2 regions of the Gordonibacter sp. genome follow, and region 2 is predicted to be linked to the other one. Evidence: predicted binding sites of a transcription regulator. Region 2 holds the regulator's gene; the other holds the start of a gene.
What was found. The regulator LexA, encoded in region 2, represses DNA repair genes until DNA is damaged. The targets are predictions, from matches to a motif close to CNAACANNTGTTNG.

Region 1 (5,217 bases), on a different contig from region 2:
CCTGTCAGAAAAATAGCGGAAAGCATCGGCCGACTTATGCGACTTATGCGACACGCCAAGCGCTACCAGTCTGTCGGACAAGAACCCACTTGAGCAGATTCGCTCCAAAGCCTTGCCGCCGTAGTGGCTATGGAAGCCGAGAATCCCTTTTGAGCAAGACGGCGATAGGCAGCGTCGCGTTGGTTTTTCGCACGAGGGGGCTTGCGTTCGAGCAGTGCGAGGGCTCGCTCGATTTCACTCTCCTCCCCTGTCGAGAATTCGTCGGGCCAGCCGGAAACGGAGGACGGCTCGATGCCGAGCGAGGAGAGCTCTCGCTCGATTCCCTGCATTCCCTTACCTGCCGCCAAACGGCAACGCACAAGCACTTCGGCGAATCGGGCATCGTCCACAAGGCCGCATCCCAGCGCCCGGACGATAGCAGCCTCAGTCGCTGCTTCGGAAAAGCCGTCGCGCACGAGACGACGGCGCAGCTGCTCACTTGCCTGCTCGCGTACATTGCAGAGCCGCTCTATCTTGCGAAATGCGCGCAGACGCTCTCCGCGCTCGTCGGGCGCCTCGCAACTTCCCTCGTCCTCGGTGGTGCGGCGGTTCGTTTTGAACGAGCTGGCACCCTCGCTGCCACAAGGCCCCTTGCAGGTGCCGCCAGGCACGATATGGCCAGACAGCATCGGTGTGGGATTCTTCGCCTCGATAGCGGCTATCTGCGCACGCAAGTGCGCTTTGAGGGTATCGTCCATGTCGGATCTGCTACTTCTTCTTCGTGGGCTTCGCTACCGGAGACATGGCGTCGGCTTCGTCGGCCGTGCGCGTGATCACCGGTATCTCAAAGGCCTCGCGTACCTTCAGTTCCAGTTCATCACGTAGATCGGGGTTCTCCTTGAGCGTTTGCTTTGCCGCCTCGCGCCCTTGGCCGAGCCGCTCGTCACCGTAGGTGTACCAGGCGCCGCTCTTCTTTGCCACGCCGGCTTCGACAGCCATGTCAACGATGCAGCCTTCACGCGAGATTCCCTCGCCGTACATGAGGTCGAACTCCGCCTGCTTGAAGGGAGGGGCTACTTTGTTCTTCACCACTTTGGCGCGTACACGGTTGCCGACGATCTCGCCGTCTTTCTTGATGGAGTCGATGCGGCGGATGTCGATACGCACACTCGAGAAGAACTTGAGTGCGCGGCCACCTGTGGTCGTTTCGGGGTTGCCGAACATGACGCCGATCTTCTCGCGCAACTGGTTGATGAAAATGCAGGTGGTGTTCGATTTGGAAAGAGAGCCTGCCAGTTTGCGTAAGGCTTGCGACATTAACCGGGCCTGCAGGCCGACCGTCGTATCGCCGATCTCGCCCTCGATCTCGGCTCGGGGCACGAGCGCGGCTACCGAGTCGATGACGACGCAGTCGATAGCACCCGAACGTACCAGCATATCGCAGATCTCAAGCGCCTGCTCGCCAGTATCGGGCTGGGAGACCAGAACCTCGTCGATATCTACGCCTAAGCGTGCCGCATATACGGGGTCGAGAGCGTGCTCCGCGTCGATGAAGGCAGCAATACCGCCCATAGCCTGGGCTTCGGCTAGAATCTGAAGGGCAAGCGTCGTCTTGCCGCTCGATTCGGGCCCGTACACCTCGATGACGCGGCCGCGCGGTACTCCGCCGATACCGAGCGCCGCGTCAAGCGGTAGCGCTCCCGTAGGAATAACGCCGATGCTAAGGTTTTTGCCATCCTCGCCGAGCTTCATGATGGAGCCTTGCCCGAACTTGGATTCGATCTGGTCGGTCGTCAGCTTGAGCATCTTGGATTTTTCGTCGTTCATGGTCCTTCTCTTCTCGAGCGTGTACGGTTGAATTCCGTTGCTTACTATTATGCGTACAAATGTTTGTCTGTCAAGACAGGTTTAGCAATTTGCTAGGGAAAGCATACCTCCGCAACCTTACCGATCGATCGTAAAAGAGCCGTCAAAACACCGCAAAGATCCGACAGTTTTCCGACCAGACGACCGCCTGAAACCGAGCAGAATGCAAGCACGCTCCAAGCAAGAAGTTCTTCTTATCAATTGCAGCATAGGGTTAGAAGGCGATGTGTATTGCAGGGCGCAACAAAGAACATCGCCTCGCCTCATCCGTACACACCAGGGATAGGCGGATGTCAGAAAAACGGAAAGGATCAAGGATATACCTCCCGTGCGGACAGCGAGCCCCCTCGTCCGCACACAGGGGCTGCATGAAAAGCCCCTGTAGCCGAATAACGATCCACGAAAACGAATATCGACGACCGCATGGCCGCCGATATTCGTTTTGCGGTAATTTTGTGCAACCTCGGGGACTTTCGATACCGTCCCCCTTGGAAGCTGGCGGGGCATCGTTTCCCCTTGCATGGGAAATTGCGGCAAACGCAAAAGGATCTTTATGCTTTCAAGGCCTCGCCCATAAGCGCAAGTGCCGCCCGCACCGTTTGAAGGCGCACTTGGGTACGGTCACCTGCAAAGCAATACCGACGAGCAACCGTTTCCGCGCTATAAGCGAGTCCGATCCATACGGTGCCAACGGGCTTTCCCGGTTCGGCACCCCCCGGACCGGCGATGCCGGTAACCGCCACCACCACATCGGCGTCCAAGTCGCGCCGCGCTCCCTCGGCCATGCCCCGTGCCGTTTCCTCGCTTACGGCACCCGCGCGCTCCAGCGTCTTTCCGTCAACGCCCAGAAGCCCTTGCTTCACTTCGTTCACATAACTGACTACGGCCCCGCGCACCACTTCCGAGCTTCCCGGCACCTCGGTAAGCGTTGCCGCGATAAGGCCGCCTGTCAGGCTCTCTGCCGTACCGAGGGTCCGTCCTGCCGTGCGCGCCGCCTCGAGCACTTCCCGGGCAAGCCTGTTTAGCTCGTCGGGTGAGATAGCTGCAAGCTCCCCTTCGTCCAGCTGCCGTTGCGCATCAGCGACTGCCGCCTTATCGGCGCCCGCCCCCTCAAGCGCCCCTCTTTCGGTGCAAGAGTCGAGGGCGGGGTGCCCGCCCCTATCCTCGCCGGCGTCGGCTGCCGAGCTCTTCTTCCGTGCTCGTTTCGGCGCAAACCCGATCAAATGGCGCGCCTTGGCGATGTAGTCCAGCATGGACACCACCGTCAGCACAAGCGCAATGATCATGACTCCCCAGCTGAGAAGCCACATCCAATCGGAGAACGCAGCGTGCACGCTGCCTACCATGTAACTGTCTTTAATGGTGAACAGCACGATCGCGATCATCTGGAACACGGTCTTGAATTTACCGTACCAGCTGGCAGCGATAACTACGCCTTCGGTTGCCGCGACCATGCGCACGCCCGACACGATGAATTCGCGCGCCAGTATGACCAGGACGACCCAGCTGGGCAAGGCACCCAGCTCGACCAGCGCCAGCAAGGCCGCTGCTACGAGTATCTTGTCGGCAAGCGGGTCCATGAACTTGCCGAAGTCGGTCACTTCCCCACGGCTGCGCGCCAGATAGCCATCCAGCCAGTCAGTGCACGATATAACAATGAAGATACCAGCCGCGATAAGGCTCTTTGCACCGTTGAGGTCTTTCGGCAGGCCAAACCATTCGGGCCAGGGGCTGATAAGGGCTACGACAAACAGCGGCACCAGGCAGATGCGCACGAGTGTGACGACGTTAGCTGGCGTCCACAGCTTGTTTGCCGGTGTCGGCGTTATCTGTTCAGACGTTCGCATACGTCCTATCACGCACCTTCCATCTCGTAGAGCAGCGTGTCCCCGATAACCACGCGGCGGATCTCGCCGACCTCGCCCGACTCAAGGTAGGTCACGCCGTCCACCTCGGGGGCCTGGCACATGGCACGGCCGAACAGCTGCCCGTCTTCCTCGCGTCCTTCCACCAGCACGTCCAGAGTGCGCCCGATGCGTGCCGCCACACGCGGCGTGCAGACGGCATCCGACAGATCGCGCAAACGCTGTGCGCGATCGGCTTTCTCGTCGTCGTCCACTTGTTCAGCCAGGTCGTGTGCTCGCGTACCCTCTTCGCGCGAATAGGGAAACACGCCGATGTAGTCAAGGTCGGCCTCCTCCACGAACGTGCAGAGGTCCTCGAACTGCTCGTCGGTCTCGCCGGGAAAGCCGGCGATGAGCGTCGTGCGCAACGTTGCCTGTGGAATGCGCTGGCGCACCCGTGCGATCAGGTCGTTGAACTCTGCACCTGAGCCGGTGCGGTTCATGGCGCGCAAGATGCCGGCATCGGCGTGCTGGAACGGGATGTCGAAGTAGCTGCATACGTTGTCATGGGTAGCTACCGCGTCCAAAAGCTCGTCGGTGAGGCCTTCCGGCTGGATATACATGACACGGAACCACGTGTCCGCATGCTCTTCTGCCAAGGACGTCACAAGGACAGCCAGTGTCGAGGGATCGTCGAAGTCGGCACCCCAGCGTCCCGTGTCCTGCGCGATGAGCACGACCTCGCGGGCACCGCGCGCCACCAGATCGTCCACTTCAGCGCGCACTTCATCCAGCGGGAAGCTGCGATAGCGCCCCCGGATGTAGGGAATCGTGCAGTACGAGCAGAAGCGGTCGCAGCCGTCCGATATCTTGACGTAGGCCGACACTCCTGCCAGCTTGTCTTCCGCAGCAGGGCCGGCAACCCCTCCTTGGGACGGCGCTCCAATTACCTCGGCCAGCACCGCTGCGATATCGTCCTCACGCGAGCAGGGCACGAACGCCCCGGCCTCGGTCAACTCGGAGGCCAGCTCGTCACCGTAGCGAGCTGGCATGCAGCCGGCTACCACGAGCTTCGCCCTCCCTGATGCGACCTGGGGCAGATCGGCTGCGTCGAAGATAGCCTCGAGGCTCTCTTCGGTAGCCGCCTGTATGAACGAGCAGGTGTTCACTACAACCGCATCGGCATCTGCCGGGTCGTCTGCTAGTGCATAGCCCGCTTCGGCCACCCGTGCCCGCATGTGGGTCGTGTCCACTTCGTTTTTAGCGCACCCCAGGGTGATGAACGCTACTGACAGTCGAGCGAGATCCTGCGAAGCTGTATCCATGGTCCTCGCAGCCTAGCGGTAGTTCACGTATTGGAGCGGCTGACCGTAATCCTGGTCCTTCAGGAAGGCAATGACTTCCTGAAGCGCATCGCGCGAGGGGGCGCTCACCCGCAGCTTGTCGCCCTCGATCTGCACTTTGACCTTGATCTTCGTAGCCTTGATATCCTTGTTTATCTTACTGGCGATATCTTTTTCGATGCCTT
Region 2 (5,514 bases):
CACAGGCAGGACAGCGCATTTAGGCTCCTTTGCTCGAATTTTGTTCAGACTAACATACCAGATATAGTGGTTCAATCAGCATCGGCTATTCATGTAAAAACTACGGCCAGCTATCACTTGGCAGGGCGAAGCAAGGGAAGGAAAGAAACTCTCCCCCCTGTTCCGCCCTGCTCGCTATAGCAGCACCCTCCCTATAGCAACGCGCAGAACGAGCTGTATAGGCGAGGCGAAACACTCCCCTCCTCCGGCTCGATGAGGCCGCAGAGTATTTGCAACAAAGTGCTTTTCCCTGCTCCATTTGGCCTGATCACCCCGGTCCAGCCCGAAGCAAGGGTGAGCGACACCTGGTCGAGTGCGGAAGAGTCAGCACCAGGGTAGGTATAAGAGAGTTTGTGCGCAGTTATGGACATAAAGAGCCTCCATTCGGGAGGCATCGGGCCGTACGACCATGCTGTCGCGAGCAAAATCAAAGAAAGCGGCGATAGATAGACAGATAGACAGATAGACAGATAGACAGGAGAATACGATAACGAAAGCGCACCCGATGCGTAACATTCTAACGAGATGGGGGGTGTCCGAAGGCTTTCGCTATTGCTTCATGTTCCTTGTCTCCTTTGAGTGGACGGATTTGCCAGAACCGTTTGAAGCGAATGCGCATCTACGGAGCAAGCCAAAGACCGCTTCGCCGTACGCGATTACTCGCTGAGTTTAGCATAGGGAAGACAACGAGGGAATCGCGTGGAAGATCGAGCGCCCCTGGGGTGGGCAGGGGCGCCCCGCAGCCACAGAAACGCAGCATCTGTGGATTAGGCAACGGCCGTTAGAGGCCGAGAAGAAGGCTAGCAAAGGCGAAGGCCGAAAACGCACAGCCGACCAGAGCGGCTTGCCACGGCTTCACGCGGCCATACGCTACTCCGCTGATGCTTCCATGGCGCAAGCTGCGTGTCATCTCGGGATCGAACAAATACCCTCGACGGTCGTTTCTCATCGCTTCGGCATAACCAGGTTTAGCATGCATACCGAACGACGAGCGCTCATATGCGGTACGTCTGATACAGGAGTAATGTGAGGGAAACTCGATGATGGTTCCGATATGCGCTCTCGCATGCTCGAATTCCGGCTGCAGAGCAGACGTACCGCTGACCGGGCACTGCATATCGAAATTCTTCATCTTTCTGCCTCCTAGCTCTTGCGTAGAACCTTTGTTCGCATATATAATAGAGCGAACAAAGGTTCATGTCAATATGTTTTTAAAACATATGTTCGTATTTAAGAAAGGACGGAGCATGCCCGAGAAAGTGACGAAACGCCAACAGGCGGTGCTCGACTGCATCGAGGAGTGCATCCGCGAAAAGGGCTACGGTCCTACGGTGCGCGAGGTTTGCCAAAGCCTCGGGCTGTCCTCCCCCTCCACCGTGCACGTACATCTCAAGGCGCTTGAGAACAAGGGCTTGATCAAGCGCGATCCTCTGAAGTCCCGCTCTATCGCACTTGCCTATGCCCTCCGCGAGGCAGAAAGCCCTTCGAACGTCATCCAGCCTAGCTTCAATAAAGTCGTGAACGTTCCGTTGGTCGGGAACGTGGCTGCCGGCTCCCCTATTCTTGCTGAGGAAAACATCACCGACACGATCTCCTTGCCGACCGATATCGTGGGGGATGCTCCGTCGTTCTTGCTCTCGGTACGCGGTGATTCCATGATTGAAGCCGGCATCAACGACGGCGATTACGTAGTGGTCAAGGAGCAGCCTGTTGCGAATAACGGCGACATTGTTGTTGCCATCATTGACGATGGTGCCACCGTCAAGCGCTTCTACAAAGAATCCGACCACATTCGCTTACAGCCGGAAAACTCGACGATGGACCCCATCATCACGCGCGACTGCTCCATTGCGGGCAAGGTAGTGGCGGTGTTTCGACGCCTCTAGCCTTATACGGGCAAGCGAGACGCGGTTAGGCTGCTCTTCTGTTTTGCTTCCAGGTAGATGATTGCCATGCTGTACCGGAACTTGTGGAGGCAATCGAAGTTATGGAAGAAGCTCTTTCTGTCGCATAAGCAAACATAAGGACCGTATAGGCAGCTATCACGGCTGCCGATACGGCCCTTCATGCGCAATCGCCTCTATTTCAGGGTTTTGCCGGCCGTGCATCTTTTGCATAGGTGTGTTGCTTCCAGGTACGCGCCGCAACACCCTCTTCCTTGTTAAGGTCGCTCTCTTGCCATCAGCCTTCGACGGCGAAGGGGCGAAACAGGCCTGCATAGGAAGGCGGTGCGAGCATGACGATATGCGTGCCGGACTCCTCGTGGCCCTCGCTTACGATATGGCAACGTTCGTGCGCAAGGGAGACCAGGTCGCCGCGGTGGTAGGGTATGAGCACGTCGAGATGGGCATCTCGCGCCGAAGCAACTCGGGCAATACGTGCAACGAGGTTTTCGATCCCCGCTCCGGTGGCCGCCGAAACCAGCACCGCTTGCGCATGGCGCGCTTTGAGTGCCTCTAGCTGTTCGGAATCCAGCAAGTCGCATTTGTTGAACACTTCAACCCGCGCGATATCCTGGGCGCCGATCTGACCGAGCACCTCCTCTACTGCAGCAATCTGCCCTTCGCGCTCGTCGGAGGAGGCATCCACCACATGTAGCACCAAGTCGGCGCCGGTGATCTCGTCGAGTGTCGACTTGAACGCCTCAATCAACGTGGTAGGCAGCTTCTGGATAAATCCGACCGTATCGGTAATAGTTATCTCGCGGCCTTCTGGAAGCTCGAATTTGCGCGTAGTTGAATCGAGGGTAGCGAACAGCTGATCGTAGCTGAGTACGTCCGCATCGGTTAACCGGTTAAGCAAGCTCGATTTTCCCGCGTTCGTATAACCCGCAAGAGCAACCTTGAACATGCCGCTCGCATAGCGGCTTTCGCGCTGCAGTGACCGCACGTCCGCCAAATGCGCCAGCTCGCGCTTGATGGACGTAATGCGCTTGCGCACCATGCGCCGGTCGACCTCAAGCTGGCTTTCGCCTTCGCCGAACCGCGAACCCACGCCACCGCCCATACGGTTCGACGCGAGGTGCGCCCACATGCCCCGAAGACGCGGCAGCAGATACTGGCTCTGAGCAAGCCTTACTTGCAGGCGCCCTTCCTTACTGGTGGCGTGCAGGGCAAAGATATCCAAGATAAGGGCCGTACGGTCGATAACCTTGACCTCTTTGCCTACAACCTTCTCGAGGTTCGATTGCTGGGAAGGAGTCAATTCGTCGTCGAACACGACCAGATCGGCGGCATTCGCGCGGGCAAGCTGTGCAATCTCCTCGGCTTTTCCGCTGCCCACGAACGTCCGCGGGTTCGGCGCATCGAGTTTTTGCGTAGTCGTGGCTACGACATCGGCTCCTGCTGTGTCGACAAGTCGTTCGAGTTCGGCCAGCGACGAGGGAAGCGGCCAAGAAACTCCCGGTCGGTCGACGCCTACCAATACAGCACGTTCGCGCTGTTCTTCGATTTTCGTAGCAGGTCCGTGAGTGACGACCGAGGCATATTCGGACATAATGATTCCTTTCGCGTAGATGCAAACGAATGAACGCCAAGGGTACTTTTGTGCCCTCGTGCGCCATGTGCAGCGGCGGCGCTAGTCGCCAGCCATGAGCTGCAAGAAAACGTCGTCTGTTACAAAAACGCTAAAGGCATCATGCACTCGCTCCTTATCTGAAAACTATACGGGTATGCAGCCAAAGCAGCATACCCGTATAGTAGCACAAGCTTTCTTTACGCACATCATGTCGTGGCCCCGACACTACCCTTCTCTTTTCCCGGCACTCCGAACAGCAGCCAAGGCTTCAGCCGTCAAAGACGCGGCATCGGGAAAGTCGGCACCTATCCAGTTGATGCGCATGTCCTTGCGAAACCAGGTGCGCTGCCGCTTGGCATAGCGATGCGTGGCTGTTTTGATGCGCTGGGCCGCTTCGTCCATCGACGTTTCTCCGTCGAGCGCGGCCACAACCTCCTTGTACCCTATAGCCTGCGGGGCGGTTATACCGCTGCGGAACCCGCCTTTCAGCAAACGCTCTACTTCGTCGACCAGACCTGCTTCGAACATAGCATCAACCCGCGCGTCGATACGCGCTCTCAGAACAAGGGGATCGACTGCCAGTCCAATGAAGATCGCGGGCACCAACTGCGGAATACTTGCCAGCTTCGCGCGCTGCGCCGCATACGTGGTGCCGTCCTCCAGGAGCTCGAAGGCACGTACGACACGCTTGACATCGGCTGGGGGAAGCAGCGCGGCGCTTTCGGGATCGCGGGTTTTCAGAAGGCTCCAGAGCGCATCTGCGCCCTGCTCGCGCGCAAGGGTATCGTAGTGGTCGCGTACGACGTTTCCTCTTTGCTCGCCAGCCGGGAACTCGTAGGCATCGATTGCCGCGCGGACATACAGGCCGGTACCGCCACAGAGCACCGAGCGCCTTCCTCGTGCGTCGATTGCACAAAAACACGAACGTGCGTAGTCCTGGAACAGGGCTGCAGAGTAGGGTTCGCCCGGATCTACCAGATCGAACCCATGATGGCGCACCAGGCGCTCATTGCAGGGAAGCTTGCCCGTGCCGATATCCATGCCTCGGTATATCTGCATCGAGTCGGCGCTTACCACCTCGCCATCGAGCGCAAGCGCAAGCTCTTGGGCAAGCGAGGTCTTCCCTGAGGCCGTCGGTCCGACGACGCAGACAACAGGGGCAGCGAGGGGAAATAGGGCGGCAGAGACAACGTCAGCGTCCATCGACCGACGCTTCCCCACCCGCAACCGCAGGGCCTCGTCCTTCCCTATCGGCCTCAGTCAGTGCTCCCATACCCGCTTCCGGCCCTTCGACGACTTCTCCGGACAGATACCACGTCTTAGCCTCGTCGATGCGCACCTTTACCACAGAGCCTGCAAGCTCGTCGGCCGAAACACCTGTTGGCAGAGGGGCGTGCACCGTCTGGTTCTTCGGGCTCTTGCCGCTGAGCAGCAATGCATCGCGCTTCGAGCCGCCTTCCACCAAAACGTCAATCGTCGAACTCAGGTCGCGCTGGTTGGCATCAAAGGCCCGGGCCTGCACCAAATCGACCAGGCGATCGAAGCGCTCCTGTACCACCTCGCGCGGCGTCGGATCTTCGAGCCGTGCTGCCGGCGTGCCTTCGCGCTTGGAGTAGATAAACGTGAACACCTGATGGTACCCCACCTCGTCGACCAGGCGATACGTGTCCTCGAAATCCTTTTTGGTCTCGCCGGGAAATCCGACGATGATATCGGTGGAAAGAGCGATGTCGGGCAGCGCGCTGCGCAGCTTCGCAATCAGCTCCATATAGCGCGAGCGCGAATAGCGGCGGTTCATGGCGGCCAGCACCGCATCGGAGCCGGACTGCACGGGTAGGTGCAGCGACGGCATGAGCGAGCGAAGCGACGCGAACTTCTCGATAACCTCGTCGGTGAGATCCTTCGGATGGCTTGTCGCGAAGCGCAGACGCTCGATGCCCGTCTGGTCCAGGGCATCGA

Region 1: the regulator LexA is predicted to act here: its motif matches at 1,859-1,872, upstream of recA (recombinase RecA).

Annotation. Positions count from the first base shown of each region.
Region 1 covers NZ_JAVWUP010000019.1:27,024-32,240, reverse strand. Annotated here, with positions in the region: gene RR842_RS03620 (RecX family transcriptional regulator) at 63-737, opposite strand; gene recA (recombinase RecA) at 748-1,806, opposite strand; gene pgsA (CDP-diacylglycerol--glycerol-3-phosphate 3-phosphatidyltransferase) at 2,397-3,692, opposite strand; gene rimO (30S ribosomal protein S12 methylthiotransferase RimO) at 3,701-5,014, opposite strand; gene RR842_RS03600 (YajQ family cyclic di-GMP-binding protein) at 5,027-5,217, opposite strand, start outside.
Region 2 covers NZ_JAVWUP010000090.1:4,127-9,640, reverse strand. Annotated here, with positions in the region: gene nrdR (transcriptional regulator NrdR) at 1-19, opposite strand, end outside; gene RR842_RS08930 (ATP-binding cassette domain-containing protein) at 192-410, opposite strand; gene RR842_RS08925 (hypothetical protein) at 821-1,171, opposite strand; gene lexA (transcriptional repressor LexA) at 1,287-1,925, shown strand; gene hflX (GTPase HflX) at 2,221-3,534, opposite strand; gene miaA (tRNA (adenosine(37)-N6)-dimethylallyltransferase MiaA) at 3,781-4,758, opposite strand; gene miaB (tRNA (N6-isopentenyl adenosine(37)-C2)-methylthiotransferase MiaB) at 4,748-5,514, opposite strand, start outside.